One region of the Gluconobacter sp. P1D12_c genome, then DNA from elsewhere that is predicted to be linked to it. Evidence: predicted binding sites of a transcription regulator. Region 1 holds the regulator's gene; the other holds the start of a gene.
The links. Region 1 encodes LexA, which represses DNA repair genes until DNA is damaged. Its sites were predicted from a motif close to TGTTCTANNTANGTTC; they were not measured.

Region 1 (6,966 bases):
CGCTGCCATCATCATCATGCTGCGCGAAATTCTGGTCAGTGGCTTGCGTGAATACATGGCCTCTCAACGCGCAACCCTTCCGTCCACCCGCCTTGCAAAATGGAAAACCGGAATTCAGATGGTCGCGATCGGTTTCCTGATTGGGGGGGACAAGGCTGCGGCTACTCTTCATCTTTCATTCCTGCCGGCCACACTAATCGGCGGTATTCTTCTCTGGTTTTCAGTTATTCCAACAGTTCTAAGCGGGTGGGGCTATCTCACGGCAGGGCTCTCCAGAATGATGGCCTCTGAGCCACGCAAGTCTTCAAAGATCGTCTCCTGATCTGGACTATCTGTGATTATTATTGCAGTTATCAGCTCGTCATCTGGCGCTTTTAATCGATGACAGGTAAAGTTCAGGGATCGACCTTATGGGAGTACACAATGCGTAAGGCCGCTCTACTGGCATTACCTCTGGCCCTGAGCGGCTGTGCGGGCATGGGCAAGTTTTTTAATGACACCGCCCTATGGTCTGGAAGTAACCCCAATGCTCCCCATGGCGATAGTGAGAACCTTCGCCGAGCACGTGGTGAGTTCGTAGCGGCTGCACCAATTCTGCCAGAAGGCGGGAACATGTGGCCCGGATCACCTCAGCCTCTGCCCACCCTTAAAGATGTTGTGAATCCTGACAGCATCTTTAATAAATCTCTCGGCGATCCGGCTACGTATTTTGGTGGTGCAACGCTCGACAAGAATTTCATGGGCGGTATTGCGGGCACTGGTGCTCTCGGGGTCGCTGGCCCTCAAATGAAACCGGGCGACACCATGTCCGTCGGTGAAAAAATCGATGCGATGCGTGGTGTGTCAGAAGATCGCAGTCACTTCGTCCCGACGCTTCCCAGTAGCGTTCCAGATAATGCTGGTCGTTTCCTGAATAAAAACCCTGACAAGACCATCATCATTCCGAACGGGGATGGGACAAGCACACTTATTGCTCCAGATGGCAAAGTCCGCGTTGTACGCGGCGTTCCGTCAGTTCCCAATAAATAATCATCGGAAATTATCTGCCTCGCCGGAGCATTAATCCGGCAAGGCAGCTCTCTCAGTACTGCCTGAAAAGGGCGACCAGCCGTCCCTGTATGCGAACACGCGCGGCCGGCAGAATACGTGTCTCGTATTCCCGATTAGCGGCTTCCAGAGCAATCGTAGAACCACGACGGCGCAGCTTCTTGAGCGTCACTTCCTGATCGTCAATCAGCGCAACAACGATCTGACCATTATCCGCCACTTCGCCTCGCCGGATGATGGCAACATCACCGTCCAAAATGCCGGCTTCAATCATGGAATCACCCGCAACTGTGAGAGCGTAATGCTCTCCAGTGCCGAGCAGGGATGATGGCACCTGAATCTGTGCGCTATCATCCTGCAAAGCCTCGATAGGAAGACCAGCAGCAATGCGTCCATAAAGTGGAAGCTGAACGCTGGTGTTTTCAACAGGAGAGCGGGGTGCCTCGGAAAATGTCCCTGGAAGGTCCTGACGACCACCCTCAACAATCGTTGGAACAAAAGGCGTCGGATTAGCCACGGCCTCCACAATTGGAGCCTCAAGACCCATATGCGGCAGACGCAGAACTTCAAGCGCTCTTGCACGATGGTGATGCCGTCGCAGAAAACCACGCTCTTCAAGGGCAGAAATGAGGCGATGGATCCCTGATTTAGACCGAAGCTCCAGGGCATCCTTCATTTCATCGAAGGAAGGGGAATAACCCGTCCGCCGAAGATGTTCGTCAATGTATAGCAAAAGCTGGTGCTGCTTACGCGTCAGCATACAGGCGCTCCCATGCGCCTCGGTGGAGGCAAAATCTAAAGATTGAGACACTGCATAAACTTATGCGACGCTCTTTTGTTCCTTATAGGTTCCACTTCGTCCACCTGCAAGAACATCTACCAGGCATCAACAAAGCTTTTATCTGGCTAAAAACCCCGGTTTTTGCGGAAAAATGCACCTTATCCCTGGATTTTCTTCAGAAAGCCTTGACCTACGACATACAAATCAGCATGTTGCGCCGAACTAGATCAACCTGCTGCTTTGGCACTTGCGAGCGGCATCAGGACGGCGCAAGCCCGAGGGTATCATGGGAAAAAGCAACGTTATTCAGATCCGTCTCGTCTCGTCGGCTGACACCGGCTACTTCTACGTCACGAAGAAGAACGCACGTTCTGCTACGGGCAAGATGGAAGTTCGTAAGTATGACCCGGTTGCCCGCAAGCACGTGACCTTCCGCGAAGCCAAGATCAAGTAAGATCTCGCGGATCATACGACGTTAAAAAAGGCGACCTTTGGGTCGTCTTTTTTATTGGCTCAATTTCTGACGAATAGACTTTCCCGAACATAAAAAAGAGCCGAGAACGGCTCTTAAAATAGTTTATCATGTGGACCGTAGGGGATGACAATATCACCGTTACGCGTCAGATTGAGCATGGCACGGGAACGTTCATCCAGAATGTCAGCATCAAGAGCTTTCTCTTTCAGAGCCAGCACGCGACGGTGCCATACCGCCTGTTCATCCTTGGCATCCTGCTGCGCCTGGATTGCCTGCTGCTGAAGCACAAGCTGATCCTGATAGGCACGGATACCATGAGCGCCGTGAAGGGCGTTCCACCCGAAATAAGCGGTCAGGGACAGAAAGAGCACAGGGGGAGCAACCGCGCGGATGGCACGTTTGATAAGTCTGACGGGTCTCACGCGGGGTAACAGGCTCCCTTGGCTTGAAAACTTCCCATCAATGTAGCTCAGAGAGAGGCTGCGAAACAATCACTGTTGTTCAAGACAGTAGATTATTTTAGCGAATACATAAAACCGGCCTCCTGAATGGAGGCCGGCGTTTGTTGATCAGGCGGACTTCAGAATGCTGCGACCCGCATAACGGGCTGCGCTTCCAAGCTGCTGCTCAATACGGATCAACTGGTTATACTTAGCCGTACGGTCAGAGCGGGAGAGGGAGCCCGTCTTGATCTGCCCGCAGTTCGTGGCAACAGCAAGATCTGCAATCACAGCGTCTTCAGTTTCACCAGAACGGTGGCTCATGACGCAGGTGTAGCCAGCCTTGTGAGCTGTCTCGACTGCTTCCAGCGTCTCGGTCAGCGTGCCAATCTGATTGACCTTCACGAGCAGGGAGTTCGCTGTCTTGGCCTTGATGCCGCGACGAAGGCGCTCAGGATTGGTCACGAACAGATCATCACCAACGAGTTGGAGACGATCACCCAGACGGGACGTCAGCTCAACCCAGCCTTCCCAGTCATCCTCAGCCAGACCATCTTCAATGGAGACAATCGGATACTTCTTGGCGAGATCTTCGAGGTAGGAGATCATGCCTGAAGAGTCGAACTCCTTACCTTCACCCTTCAGGTTGTAACGGCCGTTGCTGTAGAACTCGGTTGCTGCGCAATCGAGGGCAAACGTCACGTCATCGCCCGGACGATACCCGGCAGCCTCAACAGACTTCGTAATGAAGCTCAGAGCTTCATCAGCAGACTTCAGCCCCGGAGCAAACCCGCCCTCATCACCAACATTGGTGTTGTGACCAGCAGCAGAAAGGCCCTTCTTGAGAGCGGCGAAGATTTCAGACCCCATGCGCACGGCATCAGCCAACGTCGGCGCACCAACTGGCTGGATCATGAACTCCTGAATGTCGATCGGGTTATCCGCGTGTTCGCCACCATTCACGATGTTCATCATGGGAACCGGCAGCGTGTGCGCGAAAACGCCACCGACATAGCGATAGAGCGGCAGTTCCAGCTCTTCTGCCGTCGCCTTGGCAACCGCGAGAGAAACGCCGAGAATTGCATTCGCACCAATGCGGGACTTGTTCGGTGTGCCATCCAGCTCGATCATCGCATTGTCGATTGCGATCTGATCTTCGGATTCGGCACCCTGCAGCACTTCAAGGATTTCGTCTTCGACAAAACCACAGGCCTTCAGAACACCTTTGCCGTTGTAACGGGACTTGTCCCCGTCACGCAGCTCAACGGCTTCGTGGGCACCAGTGGAAGCACCGGAAGGAACTGCGGCGCGACCGCGGGCACCAGACGACAGCTCAACCTCAACCTCAACGGTTGGGTTACCACGGCTGTCCAGGATCTCGCGGGCGGTGATATCAACAATGGCGCTCAATGGAAGCTCTCCTGGATATGCGTGAACCGGGGGTGGCTCATAACCGTTCGGGACGGACCACACGTCTCGTCTCAAAATCAGAACACAAGGTCAATCGACGACATGCGTCTTCCTTTCCTCGCCCTGATCCTCGGTTTGGCAGGACTTATACCTTTCCTGACCCTTGGAGGGTGGATTTTCCTCGCCGGACTTTTCTCCCCACTCCCGCATCTAACCGTTATTCTTCTGGCCTATGGGGCATGCATCCTGTCTTTTCTCGGTGCAGTCCACTGGGGCCTCGCCATGGAGCGGCCAGATATCATCACAGTTCAGGGAACAGCAGATCGCGACCGCCAGAGACTCCTTCTGGGAGTCTGCCCTGCACTCTGGGCATGGCTTTCCCTTTGCGTTGGACTACTTGGTGGCTTGCGCGCCGGATACCTGCTTGAGGTTATCGGTTTTCTGGCAACGTTTGCTGTAGAACGAATGGCCTGGAAGAATGGCGCGCTGCCACCGGGGTACATGCCCCTAAGGGGCGTTCTAACGGTAGGGGCTGTCATAAGTCTCCTCATGGCAGCCCTGGCACCTTTACAGAATTATACGCTGTAGGATTTGGCCAAAGCGTCAAACGCTTTAAGGCGGGTCAACAAGGCCCGCATTTCTGAAAGCGGCACCATTGTTGGACCATCACTCGGAGCATGATCCGGGTCCTGATGTGTCTCGATGAAAACTGCCGCAACACCGATAGACAATGCAGCACGGGCGAGGGGTTCAACAAACTCCCTCTGGCCGCCCGTGGAGGCCCCTAGGCCACCCGGTTGCTGCACAGAGTGAGTGGCATCGAAAACAACCGGATAGCCCGTCTGAGCCATAACTGGCAGGCCGCGCATATCACTAACGAGCGTGTTGTAACCAAAGCTCGTACCACGATCACAGAGCATGATTCGCTCGTTACCGGTTGAAGCTAGCTTGGCCGCGACATTTGCCATATCCCAAGGCGCCAGAAACTGACCCTTCTTGACATTGATGGCACGCCCCGTTTGGCCAGCAGCAAGCAACAGGTCAGTTTGCCGACACAGGAAAGCAGGAATCTGGAGCACGTCCACCGCTTCCGCAGCGACAGCGCATTGCTCGGCAGCGTGAACATCCGTCAGAACAGGCACGTCAAAGCGTTCACGGATAGAAGCCAGAATATCCAGCCCCATTTCCATGCCTACACCGCGGGCCGCATTCACGGAACTACGGTTCGCCTTGTCATAACTGCTCTTGTAGATCAGCCCGATATCCAGCTCTCGACATGCCGTGGAGAGAGCATCTGCCATCTCCACGGCATGATCTCGGGATTCAATCTGGCACGGCCCTGCAATCAGCGTGAAGGGCCGGTCCTGACCAATCTCGAGCTTTCCAATCTGGAAGCTCACTTGCTTTCAGCCCGCTTGCGAGCTGCCCCGATAAATCCGGCGAAAAGCGGATGCGGATCAAACGGCTTGGACAGCAGTTCCGGATGATATTGCACGCCGATGAACCAGGGATGATCTGGATATTCCACGACTTCCGGCAGAACGCCGTCCGGAGACATGCCGGAGAAACGCAGACCCGTCTTTTCCAGGCGATCCTTGTAGTGAAGGTTCACTTCCCAGCGATGACGGTGACGCTCCCGAATATCGGTCGTGCCATAGATCTCCGCAGCACGTGATCCTGCAGCCAGCTTGGCCGGGAATGCACCGAGACGCATCGTTCCACCAAGATCACCGCCTTCACGGCGGCGCATCAGCTCATTGCCGTTTGCCCATTCCGTCATGAGACCAACCAGCGGCTCACTCGTGGGGCCGAATTCGGTGGAAGACGCTTTCGTGAGGCCAGCAAGCGAACGGGCGCATTCAATCACGGCCATCTGCATACCGAAGCAAATGCCAAGGAACGGAATGCCGTTTTCACGCGCATAACGGACGGCCTGAATTTTGCCTTCTGCGCCACGCTCACCGAAGCCACCCGGAACCAGAATGGCATCCGCATCCTTCAGGCGCTCGGCAATATCACCTGACTTCTCGAACTCTTCCGATTCGATCCAGTCGAGTTTGACGCGCACATTGTTCGCGATACCGCCATGCAGAAGGGCTTCCGCCAACGACTTGTAGCTATCCAGAAGCGCCGTGTACTTGCCGACGACAGCAACCTTGACCTCGCCCTCAGGCTCGCGAATCGCGTGAACGATCTTTTCCCACCGCGTCAGGTCCGGAGAACCTTCGAACGGCAGACCGAAGTAACGCAGAACTTCGCGATCCATGCCTTCGTTATGGTACGAAATCGGGCACGCGTAGATCGTATCCACATCCAACGCCGCAATCACAGCTTCCGAACGGACGTTACAGAAGTTCGCGATCTTGCGACGCTCGTTTTCCGGAATCGGACGATCCGAACGACACAGCAGAACCTGCGGCTGAATACCGACATTCTGCAGTTCCTTGACGGAATGCTGCGTCGGCTTCGTCTTCAACTCACCGGCTGAGGGGATGTAAGGCAGCAGTGTAAGATGCACGCACATGGTCTGGTTATGCCCCAGATCATTGCGAAGCTGACGAATGGCTTCAAGGAAAGGAAGGCTCTCAATGTCGCCAACCGTTCCGCCAATTTCCACCAGAACGAAATCATACTCTTCCGTCCCAGCCACCACGACGTCCTTGATGGCGTCCGTGATGTGCGGAATGACCTGAACGGTTCCGCCCAGATAGTCGCCGCGACGTTCGCGGGCGATGACATCGGAATAGATGCGACCTGTTGTGGTGTTGTCTGCACGGCGGGCATGGACGCCCGTAAAGCGCTCATAATGACCA
Region 2 (6,966 bases), on a different contig from region 1:
AAATGCCCTTCCGCCGCATGAAGGTGCGTCTCAAGAAAGAGATTGTTACCATGGGGCAGCCGAATATCGATCCTCGCAAGGATGTTGGTCAGTATCTGGCACCGGATGAATGGAATGCTCTGATTTCTGATCCGGATACGATCGTGATTGATACCCGGAATGACTACGAAGTCGCGATCGGGACATTCAAGAGGGCTGAAGACCCCAAAACACGGTCATTCCGCGAATTTCCGGAGTGGTTCCGGAACCGGCGCAAGGAGCTTGAGGCCAAAGGTCGAGTTCCAAAGATTGCCATGTTCTGCACAGGCGGAATTCGCTGTGAGAAATCCACGTCTTTTGTGAAGGCAGAGGGACTGGACGAAGTTTACCATCTCAAAGGCGGTATTCTGAAATATCTGGAGACTGTTCCAGAGGAAGAAAGCCTCTGGGAAGGGGAATGTTTCGTCTTTGACCAGCGTGTTTCTGTGAAGCATGGTCTGGAAATTGGCAGCTACGATGTCTGTCACGCCTGTCGTCGCCCTGTCAGTGAGAAAGACAAGGCTTCTCCGATGTTTGTACAAGGCGTCTCCTGCCCCCATTGTCATAACGAACGGACAGAAGAACAGCGCCAGCGATATGCTGCCCGTGAGCTACAGGAGAAGCTGGCGCGCCAGCGCGGGAAAGAGCATCTCGGCACTCAGCAGAAATAACTGCCGACCAGTTAGCCGGTAATTCTTCTCAGAAGGGAGCAAATGGATTGTTCTGGGAGGATGATCCGGACCGCTGAGCGCTGATGATTGCTCTAATCCGGGTGCCGTCTCGTATGCTGATTGTTGCCGCGGAGTTTGCACCAGCATACCCGATTGGAAAGGGTATGGCTGCGTTTTTTGCGATTACTGTTCTGGTGTCGCCTGTCGAGGGGCTGGATCTCTGGCTCCCGATCACTTTGGTCCGGAAGGCATTGGGACGACGGCCTTTGACACCTTTTTGTAGCTTGGCTTGCGTAGCGTCTTTTGTTGTCCTGAAGAGCTGAGCTCTTCAGGACTTGAGGAATCAGGCTTTGGTTTTGTTGCGGGAGCCTGAGGGGCGGCCACGAGGTTTCTTGTCCGCTACTATTTTTTCCTTAGGCGCTTTTGTCGTTTTGGCTGGGGTTCGCTCCGCCTTTTGGGGCAAGCTGGCGGCAATCATCGCCTGAGTGATTCTTTTGCCTGTGGGCTCACGGTGCTGCCTGACACCGGGGGCATCCAGAAGGGGAGCCAAGAAACGGCCAGTATGGCTTGCTTTGCAGGCAGCAATGTCTTCCGGTGTTCCTGCGGCTACGATCTTGCCACCACCATCACCGCCTTCCGGTCCGATATCGATCAGCCAGTCTGCTGTCTTGATGACCTCCAGATTATGCTCGATCACCAAAATTGTGTTGCCCTGATCAACCAGCGTATGCAGCACTTCCAGCAGCTTGCGGACGTCTTCAGTGTGCAGGCCGGTGGTGGGCTCATCAAGAATGTAGAGTGTGCGACCAGTAGCCCGTTTGGCGAGTTCCTTGGACAGTTTGACGCGCTGGGCTTCACCGCCTGAAAGCGTGGTTGCCTGTTGGCCTAGGGCGACATAGCCGAGACCAACCTGCTGGAGAATGGCGAGGCGGTCCCGAATTCTCGATGCAGCCTGAAAAAACGGCAACGCCTCGTCCACAGTCATGGCAAGTACATCAGCGATGGAGTTGCCACGGAACTTCACTTCCAGCGTTTCACGATTGTACCGCGCGCCTTTGCAGGTGTCACAGGTGACAAAAACGTCAGGCAGGAAGTGCATTTCGATTTTCAGGACGCCATCGCCCTGACAGGCTTCGCAACGGCCGCCCTTTACATTGAAGGAGAAGCGGCCTGGTTTGTAACCGCGTGCCTTGGATTCCGGGAGTTCGGCAAACCAGTCCCGGATAGGGGCGAACAGGTCCGTGTAGGTGGCGGGGTTGGAACGAGGTGTACGGCCGATCGGAGACTGATCGATTTCGATGATTTTATCGAGGTTCTCTACGCCTTCCAGTCGGTCATAAGGGAGTGGAGACTGGCTCGATTTCATGAGCTGCCGAGACAGCGCTTTATAAAGGGTATCCACGACCAAAGTGGACTTTCCGCCACCTGATACACCGGTGACCGCAATAAAAGTCCCCAGCGGGAAATCGACAGTCAGATCCTTGAGATTGTTTCCCTTGGCCCCAACCAATGTGAGTGTTTTGTCCGAGATGCGTCGGTTTTCGGGAACTGGAATAAACTTCCGACCCGAAAGATAGGCACCGGTCAGGCTTTCTTTATTCTTGGCTACTTCCGCAGGTGTGCCGATAGCGATGACGTTTCCGCCGCGCGTGCCAGCACCAGGCCCCATATCGATAAGGTAATCAGCAGCACGGATGGCATCTTCGTCATGTTCGACGACGATGACGGTGTTTCCAAGGCGTTTGAGACGCTCCAGTGTGCCGAGAAGGCGCTCGTTGTCGCGCTGATGCAGGCCGATGGACGGTTCATCAAGCACATACAGAACGCCGGTCAGACCGGAGCCAATCTGGGACGCCAGCCGGATACGCTGGCTTTCACCCCCAGAAAGTGTGGCCGATCCGCGGGAAAGCGTGAGGTAGTCGAGGCCGACATCGTCGAGGAAGTGTAGGCGATCCGTGATTTCGCGAAGAATGCGGCGTGCGATTTCCGCGCGTTGTGGGGTGAGGGTAACTTCAACGCCAGAAAACCAGTCCAGTGCCTTGCGGATCTGCATATCCGACGCTTCGGCGATGTTCAGGTCATTGACCTTTACGCAGAGGGCTTCAGGTTTCAGGCGTGCGCCATGGCAGGTGTGGCAGGGCTTTTCTGACTGGTAGCGCGACAGTTCCTCGCGGACCCACATGCTGTCTGTCTGCGCCATGCGCCGCCGCAGGTTTTTGAGCACGCCTTCAAAGGGCTTCGTAACGGTATGGACCTTGCTGCCATCACGATACGGAATGGCGATGGCCTCTTTGGAACCGTACAGGATCAAATCCCTGGTTTCGGCTTTCAGGTCTCGCCATGGCGTGTTCATGGTATCCCCGCAATGGCGCGCAAGAGCTGCAAGAGTCTGGTCATACCAGTCCGTGCTGGCACCACTCCAAGGGGCAATCACACCTTCAGAAAGTGTCAGGGTGTCGTCACTGACGATCAGGTTCTCGTCAAAATGGGTTTCCGTACCAATACCATCACAGGTGGGACAGGCGCCCATCGGGGCATTGAACGAAAACAGACGGGGCTCGATCTCCTCAATCGTAAAGCCTGAAACAGGGCAGGCGAAACGTGAGGAGAAAACGATGTGGGCGGGGGCAGCTGTTTCTCCCGCACGCCTGACTTCTTCGGCGTAGGCCAGACCGTCGGAGAGTTCGAGCGCTGTCTCAAAGCTGTCTGCCAGACGGGATTCGAGATCAGGTTTGACGACAATCCGATCCACCACGACTTCGACATTGTGGCGGGTCTTGCGATTGAGTTCGGGGGCTTCGGCAATTTCGTAAAGCTCACCGTCAATTTTGACGCGCGTGAAGCCCTTGCGAGCCAGGTCTGCCAATTCGCGTTTGCAATCCCCTTTACGGTCCCGGACGACCGGCGCCAGCAGCATGAGACGCGTGCCTTCAGGAAGCGCCATGACGCGATCTACCATCTGGCTGACCGTCTGGGCTTCAATAGGGAGGCCGGTTGCGGGTGAATAGGGAACACCTACGCGCGCCCAGAGAAGGCGCATGTAGTCATGGATTTCCGTGATGGTGCCGACGGTGGAGCGGGGGTTCTTTGACGTCGTTTTTTGTTCGATCGAGATGGCCGGGGAGAGGCCCTCAATGGAGTCCACATCCGGCTTGCCCATCAGTTCAAGGAACTGGCGGGCGTAAGCGGAAAGACTTTCCACGTATCGGCGCTGACCTTCGGCATAGATCGTATCGAAGGCGAGAGATGACTTTCCGGAGCCGGAGAGACCCGTGATGATCGTCAGGGAGTCACGGGGAATCGTGACATCGATATTCTTGAGATTGTGGGCGCGGGCACCACGGACACGGATCGAATGATTGTCTGGAAAGCTCACGAAAACCCCGAAGACTATGCAGAAAGTAGAATGTGAGATGGGAACGCATCCAAAGGGATGCTAGATCATTTCATAGATGGGCTTTCTGAGCCGCATGAAAAGAACAATTCGAGAATAAATGGTTGGTACGGAATGGCAGGTAGCGTCAATAAGGTGATTCTGGTCGGGAATCTGGGCAAGGACCCGGAAGTCCGGAACACGCAGTCAGGTGGGAAGGTTGTCAATCTGACGATCGCCACGTCTGAAACATGGAACGACCGTCAGTCCGGTGAGCGCCGCGAGCGTACGGAATGGCATCGCGTCGTCATTTTCAATGATCGCCTGGGCGATGTGGCTGAGCGTTTTCTGCGCAAGGGGCGCAAGGTTTACCTCGAAGGTGAACTGCGGACCCGTAAGTGGACCGACCAGTCTGGCCAGGAACGTTACACGACGGAAGTGACGATTGATCGCTTCCGCGGTGAGCTGGTGCTCCTCGACAGTAACCGCAGTGGCGGTGATGAAGGTGGTGGCTTCGACGGTGGTGGTTCGTCCTACGGTGGCGGAAGCAACAACGGCGGCGGCTTTGGTGGTGGAAACCGGAGCGGTGGCAGTGAAGGTGGCTTTGGCGGCGGCTCTCGGAGTAGCGGCGGTAGCGCAGGCGGCGCGTCGGGCAGTCGTGGTGGTGGCTGGGATGCTCCGCCAGATAACGATCTGGATGATGAAATCCCGTTCTAAGGGATTTTCCGGAGAACCGGGCTGGCAGTGTCAGTCCGGTTTTTTTATGCGTGAAAGGCCCGTTTTAGAGCGACAGATGAAGGAACTGGTTGAACTCAGAGGCCTGATAGTCAGCGAAAGGTCCGCCGAATTGAAAGCCCCGGGTCTTGTAGAGCTTTAGTGCCGGTTCGAAAGAAGAATTCTGGCCGGTTTCAAGGCTGAGCTTTTTCAGGCCCAGAGAGCGTGCCCTGTGAATGAGATGATCCAGAAGAGTGCTGGCGATGCCCTGTCTTAAAAAATCCGGATGAGTCCGCATGGATTTGAGCTCACCGTCCTGAGCACGTAGTCGTTTTAGCGCACCAATGCCCGCAACGTGGCCCCGGTGGCGGACAGTCCAGACCTCGATATCAGATGAGGTGAGAGCAGCCAGATCCAAGGCGAAGACGTGTCCAGCAGGGGTGTTTTCGTGCATTCCGGCAAGGTGAAGGGCCAAAAGGTCGCGTGTTTCTTGTTCGGAAAAATCGGCTGGGCGGAGAGTGTAGTTCGGGTTCATAGAGTGGAATCCGGAGTGGTCGTGCTTCTGGATAAAATGACAAGTTTATAGCCCGTATGAGCTGTCGGGATGAACGTTGTTTGATGGTAGTGGAGAAGGCCTTGTGTTGGATGCTGAAAACTCCGGTGCCCTCCTTCTCTGGGGAGGACGCTTTGGTCTTCCCAGAAACGGTTAAATTCCGGACTTTCTCTTTGAAGGGTTGAGACAAGCGTCTGAAAAGGTTCTGTACGGGCACTCGAAACTGTATCGGCCCGAAATTCGGCCAGAAGCCGCTGGGCGCGGGTTAGCCAGTCGGTAAGGAAAATTCGGGCATGGGGGTTCAGAAAAACATAGCGCAGCTGATTGGTCTCTGAGCTGTTCAGCCAGGCATCGAAAAGGATTTTGGCTGCGGAATTTGCGCTCAGAACATTCCACAAGGGATCGAGCAAATAAGCGGGGCTGGAGATCTGTTCCGGGAGGCTGAGCAGTGCAGCTGGTGCAGTTGGCTCGGTATGATCCCCGTGAGGGTCTCGCAGTTCTGCCAAAGTGAAAACGTAGCGTCTTTCTGTCGTGGACAGTTTCAGAGCCGTGGCAATGCGCGACAGGGTGGCGGACGAGCATGAGACGTCGCGTCCCTGTTCCAGCCACGTGTACCATGTCGTGCTGATCCCGCAGAGTTGAGCTGTTTCCTCGCGGCGTAGCCCTGGGGTGCGTCTGCGACGCAATGGAGTCAGCAAGCCTGCTTCTGACGGGGGAAGCCTTTCCCGGTGCGAGCGAAGAAACAGACCAAGAGTTTTACGGCTAGACGTAGGCATGGTGCAATTTATACCATGATAAGATAGGATCTTATACCTGACTGTTTATTGCCTGATGATGATCTTCAAGGGAGAAAAATCAGATGGTTAGGCAGGCAGGACAATTTGCTGCGAAGCATTATGAAGACAGGGCGTCATCTTACGTAAATAGCGTGGTGCATAATCAGGGCGATGATCTGGACGTGATGGTTCGGGCTGTTCAGGGGGCGGGTTTGAACGTGTGCTGGACCTTGGCTGTGGCGGGGGGCATGTCAGCTATGCTGTTGCGCCACATGTCGGGCAGGTTGTCGCCTGCGATGTCACGGCTGGAATGTTGGCTGCTTTAAGCAGGTCCGCTCAAGACCGTGGCCTTGGCAACATTGTTGTTGAACAGGGCGCCGCACAAGCACTTCCATTTGATGATTGTGTGTTTGACGCTGTTTTATGCAGGTTTAGTGCCCATCATTGGGAAGGCTTTGAGGCTGGTCTGAGAGAAGTGCATCGCGTTCTGAAGCCAGGAGGTCTGGCTATTTTCGGGGATGTTACGGCTCCTGAAGACGCTATGTCCGATAGTTGGCTCCAGACGTTGGAATTGATGCGGGATATCTCTCATGTGAGGGACTATGCCGTGACAGAATGGGTGTCTGCTCTCGGAAGATCCGGTTTTGTTGTGGATAGCCTGAGACGCAGCCGTTTGCGGATGGAATTTGAGAGCTGGGTATCACGAACACGGACGCCGGCGGAGCGGGTAGAGGGCATCCGGTCGTTACAGCGTGGTGCGCCTGTAGCTGTCCGTGAAAGACTGGGGTTGGAAGAAGACGGCAGTTTCCTGCTGGACGTGACCGTTTTTCAGTCTCACAGGCCATAATGGGGTGGGTGTGG

Region 2: a site for LexA is predicted at 4,167-4,182, ahead of uvrA (excinuclease ABC subunit UvrA). Genes of this name have one in related genera too.

The regions. Positions count from the first base shown of each region.
Region 1 covers NZ_JACSIQ010000010.1:44,216-51,181, forward strand. The annotation lists gene pgsA (CDP-diacylglycerol--glycerol-3-phosphate 3-phosphatidyltransferase) at 1-322, shown strand, start outside; gene KP705_RS11815 (hypothetical protein) at 424-1,029, shown strand; gene lexA (transcriptional repressor LexA) at 1,082-1,807, opposite strand; gene rpmG (50S ribosomal protein L33) at 2,115-2,282, shown strand; gene KP705_RS11830 (septum formation initiator family protein) at 2,396-2,725, opposite strand; gene eno (phosphopyruvate hydratase) at 2,873-4,153, opposite strand; gene KP705_RS11840 (DUF3429 domain-containing protein) at 4,256-4,741, shown strand; gene kdsA (3-deoxy-8-phosphooctulonate synthase) at 4,729-5,553, opposite strand; gene KP705_RS11850 (CTP synthase) at 5,550-6,966, opposite strand, start outside.
Region 2 covers NZ_JACSIQ010000006.1:219,600-226,565, forward strand. The annotation lists gene KP705_RS09005 (rhodanese-related sulfurtransferase) at 1-689, shown strand, start outside; gene KP705_RS09010 (hypothetical protein) at 773-1,012, shown strand; gene uvrA (excinuclease ABC subunit UvrA) at 1,033-4,065, opposite strand; gene ssb (single-stranded DNA-binding protein) at 4,198-4,779, shown strand; gene KP705_RS09025 (GNAT family N-acetyltransferase) at 4,844-5,311, opposite strand; gene KP705_RS09030 (helix-turn-helix transcriptional regulator) at 5,308-6,105, opposite strand; gene KP705_RS09035 (class I SAM-dependent methyltransferase) at 6,326-6,952, shown strand.